DNA from 2 places in the Calothrix sp. CBUCES-K 9914 genome. Region 1 is predicted to be linked to the other one. Evidence: predicted binding sites of a transcription regulator. Region 1 holds the regulator's gene; the other holds the start of a gene.
What was found. Region 1 encodes NtcA, which controls nitrogen genes in cyanobacteria. Its sites were predicted from a motif close to TNTGTANNNNNNNNTACANA; they were not measured.

Region 1 (7,743 bases):
GTAATAGATTTTTAATTTCACTGCTCTTTAACTTTTTGTGCCCTTTGTGATTATCTTTATACCACAGAAGGCACAAAAATATTGATGAATCATAGAAAAACTACTATATAAATCACATTATATAGGGTAAAACCTAGCGTACCTTTAAGCACAAAACATTATAGAGTCAAAAAGGGCAGCTATAGCCACAAATCTAATTGGCTTTTGTCCTTTAGGGAAAGTTATTATGATTCATCGCATTCTAGCAAGCAGTAAAAAGCTGATTCTTTTAGCAGTTATTTGTTCGTTTATAGCTTCAGTTACGGTTTTGATTTACGGTGTGATTGAAACAGGTGATGCTGTTATACATGTAATACTTGATGGTCCAGTCTCTAGTAAAGGTAGCAAAAAGCTTGTTGTAGCCTTCGTTGAAGTGATTGATCTGTTTTTGCTGTCCACAGTATTCTATATTACAGCATTGGGGTTATACGAGTTATTTATTGATGACCGGGTTAAAGTACCTGAATGGTTAGAAATACATGATATAGATGATTTGAAAGGCAAGCTAATTAGTGTAATCGTTGTAGTCCTAAGTGTCTTATTTTTAGGACAAGCTGTAACGTGGAATGGAGATACAAATGTTTTGCCATTTGGAGTAAGTATTGCATTAGTGATTACTTCGTTAACCTTCTTTTTGAGTACACACAATAAAAAGCCCAAATCTGACCATTAATTTTGATGGGTCGTAGCACAGGCAAGATGCCTATGCTACATGAACCCATCAAAATTAAAATGTGAACCACGGTTCACAAAATTTTCTTCTGCTTATAACACTCCCTTAGAACTGGGAATTATACCCGCACGACGGGGGTCAATTTCAGCAGCCATTCGCGCCGCGCGTGCGAATGCTTTAAATGTGGCTTCAATAATATGGTGAGAATTTATACCATCTAGTTGGCGGATGTGTAGAGTTGTAGAGCTATGGTTAACTATAGCAACAAAGAATTCTCGTACTAACTGTGTGTCATATGTTCCAACTCTTTGCGTAGGAATTTGTAGTCCGTAGCTGAGATGAGGGCGCCCAGAAAAGTCGAGAGCGACTTGAACCAAAGCTTCATCAAGAGGTGCAAGAAAGTTACCGAAGCGCACAATGCCTTTTCTATCACCTAAAGCTTTATTTAATGCTTGTCCGAGGGTAATACCAACATCCTCGTTAGTGTGATGGTCATCAATATGTAAGTCACCTGTTGCGCGCACGTCTAAATCAATTAATCCGTGGGAAGCGATTTGATGTAGCATGTGGTCGAGAAAAGGGATACCAGTTGCAGCATGACAGACTCCAGTACCATCAAGGTTGATTGTAACTTCGACATCGGTTTCGCCAGTAGTGCGGCAAACAGTAGCTGTACGCTGGGTTAAGGAAGTGAGGGTTTGCATTTTAAGTAGGGTGCGTGAAGGCTACCAACAATTCTAAAATTAATTAGTGATCTAGTAGCCTTCACGCACCATACATTATTACATTCCCATAATTTCATAACCTGCATCGACATAGAGGACTTGTCCAGTAATACCGCTTGACAAGTCGCTGCATAAAAATGCGGCAGTGTTCCCAACTTCCGTTTGTGTAACAGTGCGACGTAGAGGCGCCACTTTTTCAACGTGATGAATCATGTCTAGAATACCGCCAACCGCAGAAGATGCTAAGGTGCGGATGGGACCTGCGGAAATGGCGTTGACGCGAATATTTTGGGCGCCAAGTTCGCTGGCAAGGTAGCGGACGCTGGCTTCTAAACCTGCCTTGGCTATACCCATGACGTTATAATTAGGGATGGCGCGTACACCGCCTAAATAAGTTAACGTTACAATGCTTCCACCTTCTGTCATCAGAGGTTTTGCGGCGCCTGCAAGCTGGATCAGCGAATAAGTGCTTATTTCTAAGGCAGTATTAAAACCGGAACGCGAAGTTTGACTAAAGTCACCGCTCAAATCGTCTTTGTTGGCAAAAGCGAGACAGTGGATGAGTATATCTAACTTACCCCATTTAGAGCTAATCTCGGCAAAGGTCGATTGAACCTCTTGCTCGTTAGCAACGTTACAAGGTAGAAATAAGCTAGGGTTGAGCGGTTCCACTAGTTCAAATACCTTTTTTTCCATTTTGCCTTTGTCGTCGCTGAGGTAGGTAATACCTAAATTTGCCCCAGCTTTATGCAGTTGCTGGGCTATACCCCAAGCGATGGAACGGTTGTTGGCGATACCTGTAACAAGGGCATTTTTTCCGGTTAAATCGAGCATAAATATATTAGAAGACAGACGCATTCCTTAGGAGCATACTAGAATGTGATGCCTTTTGTGCAAGGTCAGGGCGCCAGCGTAGAAGTTAAAAAACTCTTTGTATCAAGTCAAATCTTACTACCAATGAAAGGATGTTGTTTACTAGAGTGATGTTACCAAGGACAAAGTTATTACCGGTCTTTGAAGAGCGCTTTTCATCTGGGTTTTTTCACCAGGAAAAAGCTTCATTGAGTGTTATTGTAAATAGTTATCAAAAAGTAGTAGCCGAAGTCATCAAAAATTATGTATCATTGTGAACAAATAACTGTGAGAAATGTTGATATAGCGAGGTTGAGTATAGGAAAGTACAAAAAGGTTAACAATGTATTATTGAATTTTCGAGTGTATTCTTAGGTAATCTGTTTTTATTTTCTGGCATTGGGTAGGGGAAGGGAGATGATCGTGACACAAGATAAAGCCCTAGCAAATGTTTTCCGTCAGATGGCGACTGGAGCGTTCCCACCTGTTGTGGAAACCTTTGAGCGCAATAAGACCATATTTTTTCCTGGCGACCCTGCCGAAAGAGTTTATTTTCTTCTCAAAGGCGCTGTTAAACTCTCCAGGGTGTACGAAGCAGGGGAAGAAATAACGGTAGCGCTACTCAGGGAAAATAGCGTCTTTGGTGTTTTATCCTTATTGACAGGAAACAAATCGGACAGATTTTACCATGCGGTTGCATTTACCCCTGTGGAATTGCTATCAGCCCCAATTGAGCAAGTCGAACAAGCGTTGAAGGAAAACCCCGAATTATCGATGTTAATGCTGCGTGGACTCTCCTCGCGGATATTGCAAACAGAGATGATGATTGAAACACTTGCACACCGGGACATGGGTTCGAGGTTGGTGAGCTTCTTATTGATTCTCTGTCGTGATTTTGGAGTTCCCTGTGCTGATGGAATCACAATTGATTTAAAATTATCGCACCAAGCCATCGCCGAAGCTATTGGTTCAACTCGTGTAACTGTCACCAGGCTTCTAGGCGATTTACGCGAGAAAAAGATGATTTCAATCCACAAGAAGAAAATCACTGTCCATAAACCTGTTACTTTAAGCCGTCAGTTCACTTAAAAGTCGTTGGAGGATATTTAGGTGACATAGAATTTATTTGGTATGTGCTATGTGGCTATAGTGTGTTAATATCAACCGCTATAGTACATTAAAGCTACCAAAAAGGCGGAACGCTGTACTCAATGATTGTGGCGCCGATAGTCTAGACTCATGAAGCTAGACTTGAATTAGGCGCCAATTATACTTTCGTTGGGACGGCGTAAACCGCTAGCTATGCACTGTTAATTTACTAGGATAAAATCTACTGGCAACAGGTTAAATAGCTGTGGTTATTTAAGTATATGTCACATTATGTTCATATATTACCCATTTTAAATTTTATATATAACGGGATTGTCCGTGGTATTACTTATGACCAAGAGGTTTCAATAGCCATTCTATGACCACCGCGTACATCCTGATTACAGCGATTTTAATTTTGGGAGGCTTTATTGCCACCGTTGGAGACCGAATTGGTACACGGGTCGGTAAGAAACGCCTCTCACTGTTTAACCTGCGTCCAAAAAATACAGCAGTAGTAGTAACAATATTAACGGGGATTGGGATTTCAGCTTCAACTTTAGGAATATTGTTTTTAGCAGATGATGGATTACGAAAAGGTGTATTCGAGTTAGAAAACATCCAAAGGGACTTACGACGTAAACGTGATCAACTCAAGGGTGCAGAAACTCAAATTAGCAAGGTAACAAATGAGCTAGGTCAAGCGAAGCAGCAGCAAGCAGAAGCGCAAAAACGTTTGGAAAGCACAAATCAAAACCTGCAAGAAGCCAACAAGAAGCAAAGACAGACACAAACCCAACTCAACAAGACGTTAACACTTCAGGCACAAACTCAATCTCAACTCAGGGGAACACAAACTCGCCTTGGTCAGGTGGTAGCACAGTACAAACAAGCGATTTCGCAATTACAAAGCGTCTACGACGAACGTAAAAAGCTTCAACAAGAAATAACCCTACAAAAGGCAGAAAGTCAAAAACTCTTTAACGAAGCCAAAATAGCAATCGACGAAGCTAAAAACGCAATCCAAAAACGCGACCGGGAACTTGCATCACGTAAAAGCGCTATCGAGTCGCGCGACCGTAAAATTAGCAATCTCGACTCGTTGATTCAAAAACGCAATCTCGAAATTGGCGCGCGTGAGCAGATTATTGCCCAGCGAGAATCAAGACTCAAAGAGTTAGAATCGCAGCAAGGTGATCTCGAAAAAGAAGTAGCTCGACTCGAAAAGTACTATCAATCGTTCCGCGACTTGCGTTTAGGTAAATTAGCTTTGATTCGCGGTCAAGTTTTAGCGTCAGCAGTTATTACCGTTCAGCAACCAAGTGCCGCAAAGCAAGCTGTCAGACAACTTTTAGAAGAAGCGAACCGATACGCAGTGTCAGAATTAACTGAACCTGGAACAAATCCACCAGTAGATGGTATTTTGCAAATCTCAAAAGACCAAGTTCAGCTGTTGAGCAAGCAAATCGAAAATGGACGCGACTATGTAGTGCGTGTGTTTTCAGCAGGTAATTATGTTCGAGGTGAAAGGCGAATCGAATTTTTTACTGATGCGACTTTAAACCAAATAGTATTTCGAGGTGGCGAACTTCTGGCAACCACAACAGCCGACCCGACCACAATGACATCCTATCAAATGCGCCAAAGACTTGATTTATTAATTTCAGCTTCGCAATTTCGCGCGCGTAATGCTGGTATATTAGACGATATCCAAATTGATAGTACATTCCTGCGTTTTTTGGCACAACTACGGCAGTATCAGCAACCCGTAGAGATTCGAGCCATTGCTGCAGAAGATGCATATACAGCAGGACCATTAAAAGTGAAGCTTATAGCAATTCAAAATGGGCAAGTAATTTTTAGTACGTAGGGTGCGTGACGCTATAACAATCTTGCAACGAAGCTAACATATAATAACGTCACGCACCTTACTAGTTAAAAGTTGAAGCAATGAGCAAAAGATAGCTACATTTAGAATAAAAGTTGAAACGATCATAAAAATATCATTTATAACTCTTAACTATTAACTCACTCCTGTGCGTGACGCTACAAGATTATTTGCTTCGTTGCAAGATAGTTAGTAGCGTCACACACCCTACCTCCTAACTATTAATGACACAACCGATGATTTTGGGTTTCGACCCTGGAAAAGATAAATGTGGTGTAGCAGTAATGGGACTAGACCGCCAGTTATACTACCACGAAGTGATTCCGGCGCCGGATGCGATTATGGAAATATCGCGACTGCGGCAAAAATTCCCCATAACACTACTAGTGATGGGGGATCAAACGACTGCAAAACAATGGAAAAAAAAGTTAAGCGACGAATTAATGGAGGCAATAAATATTGTCTTAGTAGACGAACGCTACACCACCTTGGAAGCACGCGACCGCTACTGGCAAATGTATCCACCCAAAGGATTAAATAAGCTTTTACCCCAAGGTATGCGTCAACCCCCACGACCGATTGATGATATCGTCGCCATTTTGCTCATAGAACGGTACTTAACCGGATTAACTCACAAATAGTGCTGAGTAGAAAGTGCTGAGTGCTGAGTATTTTAACACCTTTCTATTATCTATTACTTACTTATAACTCTTCTCCTCAGCACTCAGCACTCAGCACTCAGCACTCAGCACTCTTCTCCTCAGCACTCATTACTCTTATAACTCCGCTCGAATTGTAAAAGCATAATCTCCTCCTGGTTCGAGTTGATAATCCTTTTGCTCTAAAAAGCGACCAAGCGGTTCCTTTATTAAAGCTCGACCTTGAGAAGGTCTGACTGACAGTTCTCCTTGGCGAAAATCCCATCTGAACTGCCACTCAAATTCACCCGCGCGTACTTCGCCCTCAAGTAAGCCTTGTTTCCAAGACTGGCGTATAATCCGAACATGGGCAGTAGTTTCTGGTAGAGGTTTGGCACTCACAACACTAGGACCGTTAGATTCTTTTAAAGGTTGCGTGACTATAACTGCACATGGATCGAACCTGTACATTTAACTAACTTACATCAAATTTTCAGATTTGATATAGACCATACGTAAACCATTTGTAAGAATTTTATGACTTAAATCAGTATCTTAGGTATATAACTATTGAAATAGCTGAACGAAGCGACCCTAAAGTTAGTTGCGTATTTTTGCGGTTGTAGAAAAATGCATAGTAAAGCCATTTTGGGAGTAGCAAGCAAGCAACGCTTGTAATTTTCTCCCCATAGTGTGCTATGACACAGCCCAACCTTCTTGAACAAGCAAAAAAAGGCGACCCAAAAGCAATTACTTCACTATTGAATCGTTCCTTACAAGCCCAAGGTATCAGTGCCGAAGCGATTCTTCAAGATAATTGTTTACTTGTTTGGCTTCAATCACATCAAGTGCCTAACCAAACAACTTCGGTAGCATTTATCCGTCAAGGAATGACAAAATTAGGCGCCAACACGATTAAAACAGTTAAGGTTTACGCGCGGCAGGAGTCGGCAGATTTTCCTAGCTGGGATGCTGAATTTAATTTAGATAACCAAGAATTAGATGTTAAACAGCTTGCTAGTATTGGAGATGTCGAAGCAATAGCGTTTATATTAAATACCGCTTTTAATCAAAAAAATATAAATGCAAAAATTACTATAAAAGATTACTGTTTACAAATCTTATTAGAGTCAGCTAAAATTCCGAATCAACCACTTTCGACAGCAATTCTTCGTAAAGAAATAGTCACTCTTAAAATCCAATCTATTAAAACTGTTAAAGTTTATGGCAGAGAGTTGCAGCAAGAAATACCAGCTTGGTTTCAAGAATTTAATGTTGAGGTCGGAAAACTCACACCTACACCTACAAAATCGGCGCCCCAAAGTGCAGAATTTCTAGCTGCATTACGAACTTTTAAGTTTGATTCAGTAATGCCATATAAAGATGTTTTTAGTGGTCAATTATACAGCAATAACATAGTTAAACTACTTTTATTTTTTGGTTTATTTCCTTTAGGTATAGGTCTAATGGGCAGGACATCGGGTCTTGGCTCGATTGCTTTTATATTAGGTATTTATTATTCATCAATTTGGGGAGTGGTGCTATATGATTTACTCAAACCACCTGCATTCTCTTGGACAAATATAGTAAAATGTAGCTTGTTTACAGCATTTATCGGCATTCCAATATTATTATTGTTTCAAAAAATACCGCCATTTACCTTACTTTATACCGCAGTTGAGCAAGAAGGAATTATTCCTCAATTAATCGGTTTTATTTTGGGAGTTGGTGTTCTGGAAGAATCATGCAAAGCTTTACCAGTCTACTTGTTTTTAATGCGTCCAGGTAAATTACGTGACCCCTTTACTTCAGCATTTTACGGAGCAATGTCTGGTTTAG
Region 2 (7,743 bases), on a different contig from region 1:
AAACTAGCAATCTCGTTTCCACGTGCTTGAAGTTGGTTTCGCGTTGATTCTAGTTCGCGCTGCTTTTTATCCAACTCTAATATTGGTTGAATTTCAAACTTATCGCCGCGCGTACTCAAGCGTTGCTGTACTAATTCTGGATTTTCGCGTATTTGCTTGATATCTAGCACAAATTTTCTCTTTCTAACTAATATAGTCTCGCCAACACACCAGCAATAATATAATAATCTTTATTTTGTAATTCGATTTAGCAGCCAAATTGAGCCGATAAGTCCGGCAAAGTGTGCGGAAACAGTATTTGTGTTTGCTTGTACTACAAATATATCTAAGGGTTGTATGACTCGACTGGGGTCGAGTTGTGTATATACACCACCAGTAAACTGCGGTAAGGTTAAGGATTTAGTTAACAATATACCGACAATTGCTTGGGCGCCGACAAGGGTTAATAGGATACCGACGAGATGAACTATCAAACCTAAACGGACGACTTGAACGGTTTCTAATTTACGAGGACGGTTATTGGAGTTTGGAGAATCAAGCTGTCTACCGATTTGAACATAGCGAAAAGCAATAAAAATACCTACGCATAGGGCAACAAGTCCGCTAATTGCGAAAAATACACCTAAACCTGCTCCGGGGTTAGGAGCATTGCCTGCTCTGGGACTGATGCTGGCAAAAAGTAGAATCCCACCAGAAATAACACCTAACACTAATTGCGACCAAAAGGTAATCCAACCTGTAAGGCGGAAAAGTCTGGCAATTGCTCGCAGTTGTGAATCGGATTTTTCGCTCATATCATCTTACACTCGCAGGCGCCTGGGCGATAACTAAGTTTACTATCACATATCACATTACAGAAAAACTTTCCAAGGTCAAAAAAGACAATATTTTCAGTATTATACAGTTTTCGCATGTGTAAATGGGTGTAAATGCTTGACAGCTAAGATTATCAGCCACAATTTTTTAGACAATGGGTACGCGCGGGAATCACTGTCAACAAAAGTGTTTATTAAGTTTTACAAAAAATATCGCATTTTACCTTTAAAATATCTTGAGTGGCATTTTATGCTTAAGCAGTTCAAATTGACTGAGCATCACTTAACACAAAGGTAGTAGCATCCGTTGTTACTACTACCGCTCCTCACCACACTAGATGCAAAGTTGATTAAAGGCTCTTTTTACAGTGCCTTGAGAACCGTCTCTCCCTTCCTGCGAGTAGTCAGCGTGGGAATCTGTATGTTACATATGCTTAGTGGCATTTTACCCTAAGTAACGTTATATACTTACATAGTCAGGGGGTAGCACTATATACTGACTTAGAGATTGTACGCGCTCACTTTCAGGGATTCTTTTAGCCATACTTTTAGCCATTCACAAACCATGAAACTCGAGGATATATATCAGTATTTTGAGAATCCTCCGCCAACTTACTTGTGCCAAGAACTCGCGGTCTGCTATATTTTGTCGGTTCTGCTTAACGAAGGAGAATCATACGGTACCGAGTTGATCCAGAAGTTAGAGAGCGATTATCCAACCTATCGGCTTTCGGATACTGTACTTTATAGTGCAATTAAATTTCTCGAAGACGAAAAGGCTATAACCGGATACTGGAAAAAGCTCGAAGGACGGGGGCGCCCCCGACGAATGTACCAAATTTCTCCGGAATGGCAAGAACACGCGCAAAATTTAGCGTTGTTGTGGCAGGAGTATATCAAAGGGAGAACAAATTGACGAATAATAAATAATGAATAAATCGTCATTATTGTAACGAACACTGCTTGCTATGGATAGTGCAATTCTGCCATCGACGTTGCTGCTAACAGTGCTTCTATTAGTTGGGCAGTTCTTTTTCATCCGTGCCTCAACTAAAGACCGCACCGAAACAGCAAAATTTGTTTCAACGCGAGAAGAAGCAAGACTTTTGCCTCAGTTAAAGGAATATTTCCAAGCGCGGTCTTACCGGGTGGCAGCGGTAGACCCTGAACAAAACCAAGTTAGTTTTGAAGGGTTTGTGCGGCCTAGCTTGTTTCTAGCTGTCTTCTTAACACTTTTATCAACTATAGGTATTCTTTGCCTTGCCTTGGTTTTGTCGCAACTTTTTCCAAATCTGGGTAGTGTTTTTTTGGGGTTGCTGCTTCTGTCGCCTTTAAGTGGATTATTTTATTGGAGAAAAGCTGGAAGACTTGAGAAAGTCTTGCTTAAAGTTGAAACGACTGAGAGCAATGACACTTTCCCAAGCCAAATAACTGTAGTTGCCCACCGTGACGAGCTTATCGAGTTACAACAGGCGCTACAGTTAGAACAAATTTATTGAATACGTACCTAAGAGCGAATTATGCCTCCTAACTTGCAGAATTCCCCACGAACCTTAAGTTCGTGGAGAATTTATGCGTTTGCTCTTGAGGCTTCCTTACTAGTGCAGCCTCCGAACTTTCTTTAATAGCTGTAATGAGGTCGTGACTGGCAATTGAGCCACATGATTAAGAAAAAATTAATTTTTAAATAAAAGCCGCCTTTTTGCCAGTTAATTATTGTCAATAACCAAAAATATCAACAGTCCTTGACATAATGGTGAATGTGTTATCGACCTGCTACAGCGAGTACCTCCTGCCCGGAAGGAGGCTCTAAAGTTCTGAGGCTCGGAAATAAGAAATGATTCTCTTCAACGTATTGAGCACCGAATAAACCTTTTTCAGCCCAAAAGTATCGGTCAGTGGTGTGTTCATTACGCTTTACGAGTAGTAACGCAGGAGGCAAAATGCCTTCGGTTTGTATAAACCTTCTAGCTGCCGTCACGGGTTTTTCCTCGCCACTGTCGATGCTATATTGAGGCACGTGCTCCAGAATTCGCCGTCCTTCCTGGCGCCGACGGCTTTTCCGCTTGCGTCTCCTTGCCAAGCTAAATTCCTCCTCTTTCAAGCAAAAAAGATTGTAGTTATAGCTACAAAATCCGTCGTAATTATAAAAGTTCTAGCTCAAAAAATCAACTGTTTTTAAATAAATGATACATAATAAGCAATACCTTTGAAGGTAGATTAATAAAAAATGCCCAAAGATATAATATTAGACGGGTAGAGCTAAAGTCGGCAAAAGTCAGTTAACATCATCAAAAGGGAGTTACTGGCGTAACAACTGCGCTCTTGTTCTCTGTCAACAGTCGGAAACCACCTCTTAGAAGTCAAAAATGTTCATGTCCGCTAGTTCCGAGTTTATTGCTCTAGTCAGAGAGCAAATGGCGCTGTTAGCCCAAGGGCTGGGAGCCTCTTTAAGTATTTTATACCTAACGCAAGAATTAGTAGAAGCTCACGTTCAAGAGGCAAAGCTAGTTCCAATTGTAATTTACCCCGATACGGCAGCTTTACTCCCGGCTGACGTTAACTATGAGGATTTGACAGATAGTTCTATAGTACTAAATAAAGAGATTAATAGTTTAAGCAATTTAGACGAGTTAGAGTTAACAGTTGGGAAGCAAAAGGTAGTATCAGAATCAATAAGGTCTAATTTATCAGTGCTATCGAGTGATGGAACAAGTTCACCTTCCTTTACAAATCAGCATCAAGAGTTGATGTTGAATGATAATCAGGTAGTTTTACCTTTGATTCACGAGAACATGATGCTAGGGGTGTTAGTAACAACGCCTAGTAATGGTAGAATATGGGATGAGCAAGAAAGAAGCGAGATTCGGAGAGTAGCACAGACTTTAGCAATTGCGTGTATTTTAGACCAAAAGCGAGCATGGTTACAGCAGCAGTTGCATTCATCACAAATTCTTCAGGAAAAGCAGCAAGATTTGCTCGATAGTTTACTGCACCAATTTCGCAATCCGCTAACTGCTTTACGAACTTTTGGTAAATTGTTGATTAAGCGGTTACAGCCTGGAGATAAAAATCGCGATGCCGCAACGTCTATTGTACGTGAAAGCGACCGTTTACAAGAGTTGCTTCAAAAGTTTGATGAAGTGATTGATTTAAGGGCAGAAGAATTAGTACAAGTGTTGGATTCAGAAAAGATTACTAAGGCGCCTTCTAAATTACTAAAGCCAGCTTTGCTATTACCCGGTTCGGATGAAACTCTAACAGATTGTTCCCTAGCAGATATACTACTACCATTATTGGATTCAGCGAATGCAATTGCAAACGAGCGTAACTTGGAACTGATTACTGATATACCAAGTGATTTACCATTGCTTAGAGTAAATAGTAAAGCGTTGCGGGAAGTTTTCAGCAATATTATTGATAATGCTTTGAAGTATACACAGTCTGGAGGAAAAGTTTTAGTAAAAGTTGGGCAGCAAAGAGATAATATGCAGGGAGTGGTGATTAGTGATACTGGGTCTGGTATTCCACAAACAGATTTAGGACATATTGGAGAGAGACATTACCGAGGTGTGCAGGCACAAACGGATATTCCTGGAACTGGGTTGGGGATCGCGATAGCTAAACAGTTGATAGAGCAAATGCAGGGCGAAATTCAAGTTTTCAGCCCCGCAATTAGTTCTATAATTGAGTCTCAAGACACTATTGGTACAACCTTTGTTGTTTGGTTGCCACTTGCTAATAGTTAGTAGCTTAATTATTTGAGAGAGATTTGCAAGTTTTGTCCAATTGTCATTTGTAAGTCGGTATCGGGATCGATGACGATTAAATCTACGCTCTTTTTACCGAAGAAGGCGCCAATTAAACCACCGATAGCTGCACCACCAAGAACTTCTTCTGTTGCGATGGCACGGTCACCTGTGACGGCAGAAACTGCTGCTGCTGCTCCGGCGCCTAATGCTGCATTTTTGAGTGCAGAACCAAGACGGTCACCCTTTTGAATTGTTTGGGTTTTGGTGATAGCTTCTGATTGAGCGTTGATTTTATATTCTTGACCGCCAGTCATGACTAACTTGTCTGCAATAAATTGCGAACCTTTGCTGCCTTTTACTGGTTTTAGTTGGCCTACAACTTGACTACCTGCGGGGATAACGACTCTACCTCTATCAGTTACTACGTTTTGAGCTACAGTCAAGGTGAGAGGCGCCGTTTCATCTTTAGTCAACAGAATTTTCTCTGCTTTGTCGTATTTAACTGGGATAACTGTACCTTGAGGAATTACTACAGCAATAGGTGGTTGTTCTGTATTGTTATTAAGTGCAACTATATATGGTGAGTTAATTGCAGAAACTTGGTTTGTGCTGACTAATGCTTGATAAATAAATGCTGCTACCTGCGCGCGGGTTGCAACTTGTTCGGGGTTAAGGAACTTGAGGTTAGGGTAGTTAACTACAATTCTATTTTCTGTTGCTGCTGCAATTGGTGCGCGTGCGTATGAAGCTATATTTGTAGAATCATTAAAATATTGCAGTGTTCCTTCAACGTTTTGAGCGTTGAAGTCTAATCCGTTTGCTAATGAAACTAATACTTGCTGACGAGGAATTTGTTCTTCTGGACCGAAACGATTTCCGGGATACCCAGACATGAAACCTGTGGTGTAAGCTTGTTGAATCGCACTCAAAGCCCAGTAGTTACTGCGTACATCAGTAAATTGAGTGCCTTGACGAACTTGATTTTTCTGAAACGCTTTGTTGAGCATTGCTGCAAATTGAGCGCGCGTTACCGGAGCTTCTGGACGGAATGAGCCATCAGGAAATCCTGCAATAACTCCACGTTGTCCTAATTCTTGAATGAATTGTGATGCCCAATAATTAGATTGAACGTCAGTAAATGTGGTTGCTGTTTGAGCTACGGCTGGTGCTGATGCAATCATTGGCGCCACTGTTCCTGCGGTAACGCTCATCGCCATGAATGCTGCTAATCCCGATGAAAAACGATTTCTGTATGACATTGTTTTATTTCTCCCCGACACTTTTTGCTTTTTGATTTGTTAGTTGCTTTGACTTTTTTTTGAGTATGAAGTTCCTTTTTTGACTAATTTATTTCAGTATATTTATTGAATTAATTAGTCAAAATACTTGCACATGCACCTAGTAAATACATGAAATTAGCCATTTGAATTAGAACAATACAAATAATTGTATTGCTGTGTGCAAACGGTTATTTTTTTAAATTTGCTGTATTATCAAGTGTGTACTATGAACCAGTTATCAAAATCTAATACAATTGAAAACGTTAGTTTGAACTAGTTATAGCGATTCAGATAAAAAGTATAATTCTTTTGCCTGATGTATTGATTGACGCAGTATAAAAAAAATAGTTGCAGGTTGTTTGAAAGATTTTTGACCGTGGAAGCAGGCGCCAATAATTAAGCGGTCGTCTTTTTGAAGTACGACCGCGCTTGGAATGGGATGTTTAAAAGCCACGATTGAATATTGATTTATCGGTAGTTAGGAGATATTCTCAATTCGTTCGTTAGTCTTAAGGTTAAGTCTCTCTCTGTATCTATCGATATTAGTTCAGCGTTGTTACGGCGAAGTAGAACGCTTGCTAAGGCGCCTGCACCACCACCTGCTAACAATTCACCAACTTCGATCTTTCTGTTACCTGTAATCAGTCCAATTAAAGCTCCGGCGCCTGCACCGTATGCAGCATCTGTGAGAATTTGACCTGTATTGGCACCTTTTGAAATCTTCTCTGTACGGGTAACTATATCAGATTCGGCGCTTATGCTTTGCTTCTGACCATTAGGAAACTCAATCTCACGCGCGACAAACCGGGCGCCTTTTTGTGAGTAACTGTTAGCGGGTTCAATTTTACCTTTGATTTTACTGCCGCTTGGAATTAAGACGTTTCTTCTGTTATCAATAATATTGTCACGTACTGTAAGAGTGACATCAACAGTTTCATCTTTGGTTACAAGAATTTTATCTTTGTCATATGAAGTTGGAATGCTCGCTCCTCTACTAATGGTAATATCACGGTTAAAGCTGCTACCATTTATTCGTTGCCCAATTCTGTACTGAGACTGAGCAAAAGCTGGTGACATTATAAATATGGGGGCAACAGTACCTGTAGTAATAGCCATTGCCATCATAGCGGCAGCACTAGACTTCCAACGGCGAAGACTTTTCATTTTTGGTTTCCTCAACTTTTCTAGTTATAATTCTTGACGCGAGGTTGCAAAGTAAAGTTTCTAATATTTCTATAATCTATGGTAGTAATAACTGTAATAACTTTAGTTATTGAATTTTAGTTATTAAATTTTATGAATGCATCATTTAGGAAGACGTAACTATTTTAAGTTTGTTCCAAATGTTTTCAGCTTTGGTTCAACGTTCAATTAAATAGCTCCGCCAAATTGGCTCACTTTCGTTGCTTTGCTTCTGTGGTTGTAGGAGGCGCCAGGTTTTGCCCTCTTTTTGTAGCTGCATGTATACTTCAAAAGGCTTTTTGGGTTGGGTAAGTTCGCGCTTGTCCAGTTTTAACGACAAGTCGTAGGTTCCAAGAACTTGGTAAGCATGTAAGCTGTTTATATTTTGGGAATTTAGCTGCTTAATTGCTAGATGCTTGATTTCAAATCCTTTAACGTTCAAGTCTAATTGTTTACTAAGTAGCTGCTGTGTTTGTTCGATTTGAATTGCAATGGCTTTTTTCACCAAACCGTTTGTTGGTGTCAATGGGTTGCCGTTACATCCGCTCAATAATACTACTAGTACACCTATAACGATTAACCGAACCATCACTAGGACTCCGATGAACGATATGTTTAGATATTATCCTATGCCAATATCGACTTCATGGTGGCTGCTTGTTGGAGGCGCCTTGACAATAATAAGTTGGAGTCTAATTAACTACTTACGGCTTG

Region 2: the regulator NtcA is predicted to act here: its motif matches at 2,929-2,948, upstream of AC2JBO_RS11740 (DUF3155 domain-containing protein).

What each region holds. Positions count from the first base shown of each region.
Region 1 is NZ_JBXXZH010000153.1:7,616-15,358, forward strand. Features, by position in the region: gene AC2JBO_RS28180 (YqhA family protein) at 227-712, shown strand; gene hisB (imidazoleglycerol-phosphate dehydratase HisB) at 805-1,416, opposite strand; gene fabI (enoyl-ACP reductase FabI) at 1,495-2,271, opposite strand; gene ntcA (global nitrogen regulator NtcA) at 2,707-3,378, shown strand; gene AC2JBO_RS28200 (DUF3084 domain-containing protein) at 3,758-5,248, shown strand; gene AC2JBO_RS28205 (pre-16S rRNA-processing nuclease YqgF) at 5,491-5,907, shown strand; gene AC2JBO_RS28210 (DUF3146 family protein) at 6,043-6,306, opposite strand; gene AC2JBO_RS28215 (PrsW family intramembrane metalloprotease) at 6,603-7,743, shown strand, end outside.
Region 2 is NZ_JBXXZH010000039.1:38,416-46,158, forward strand. Features, by position in the region: gene serS (serine--tRNA ligase) at 1-170, opposite strand, end outside; gene AC2JBO_RS11725 (DUF3611 family protein) at 231-794, opposite strand; gene AC2JBO_RS11730 (PadR family transcriptional regulator) at 1,381-1,731, shown strand; gene AC2JBO_RS11735 (cofactor assembly of complex C subunit B) at 1,784-2,314, shown strand; gene AC2JBO_RS11740 (DUF3155 domain-containing protein) at 2,581-2,898, opposite strand; gene AC2JBO_RS11745 (sensor histidine kinase) at 3,185-4,564, shown strand; gene AC2JBO_RS11750 (S-layer homology domain-containing protein) at 4,573-5,826, opposite strand; gene AC2JBO_RS11755 (hypothetical protein) at 6,125-6,301, opposite strand; gene AC2JBO_RS11760 (conjugal transfer protein TrbI) at 6,316-7,011, opposite strand; gene AC2JBO_RS11765 (hypothetical protein) at 7,208-7,618, opposite strand.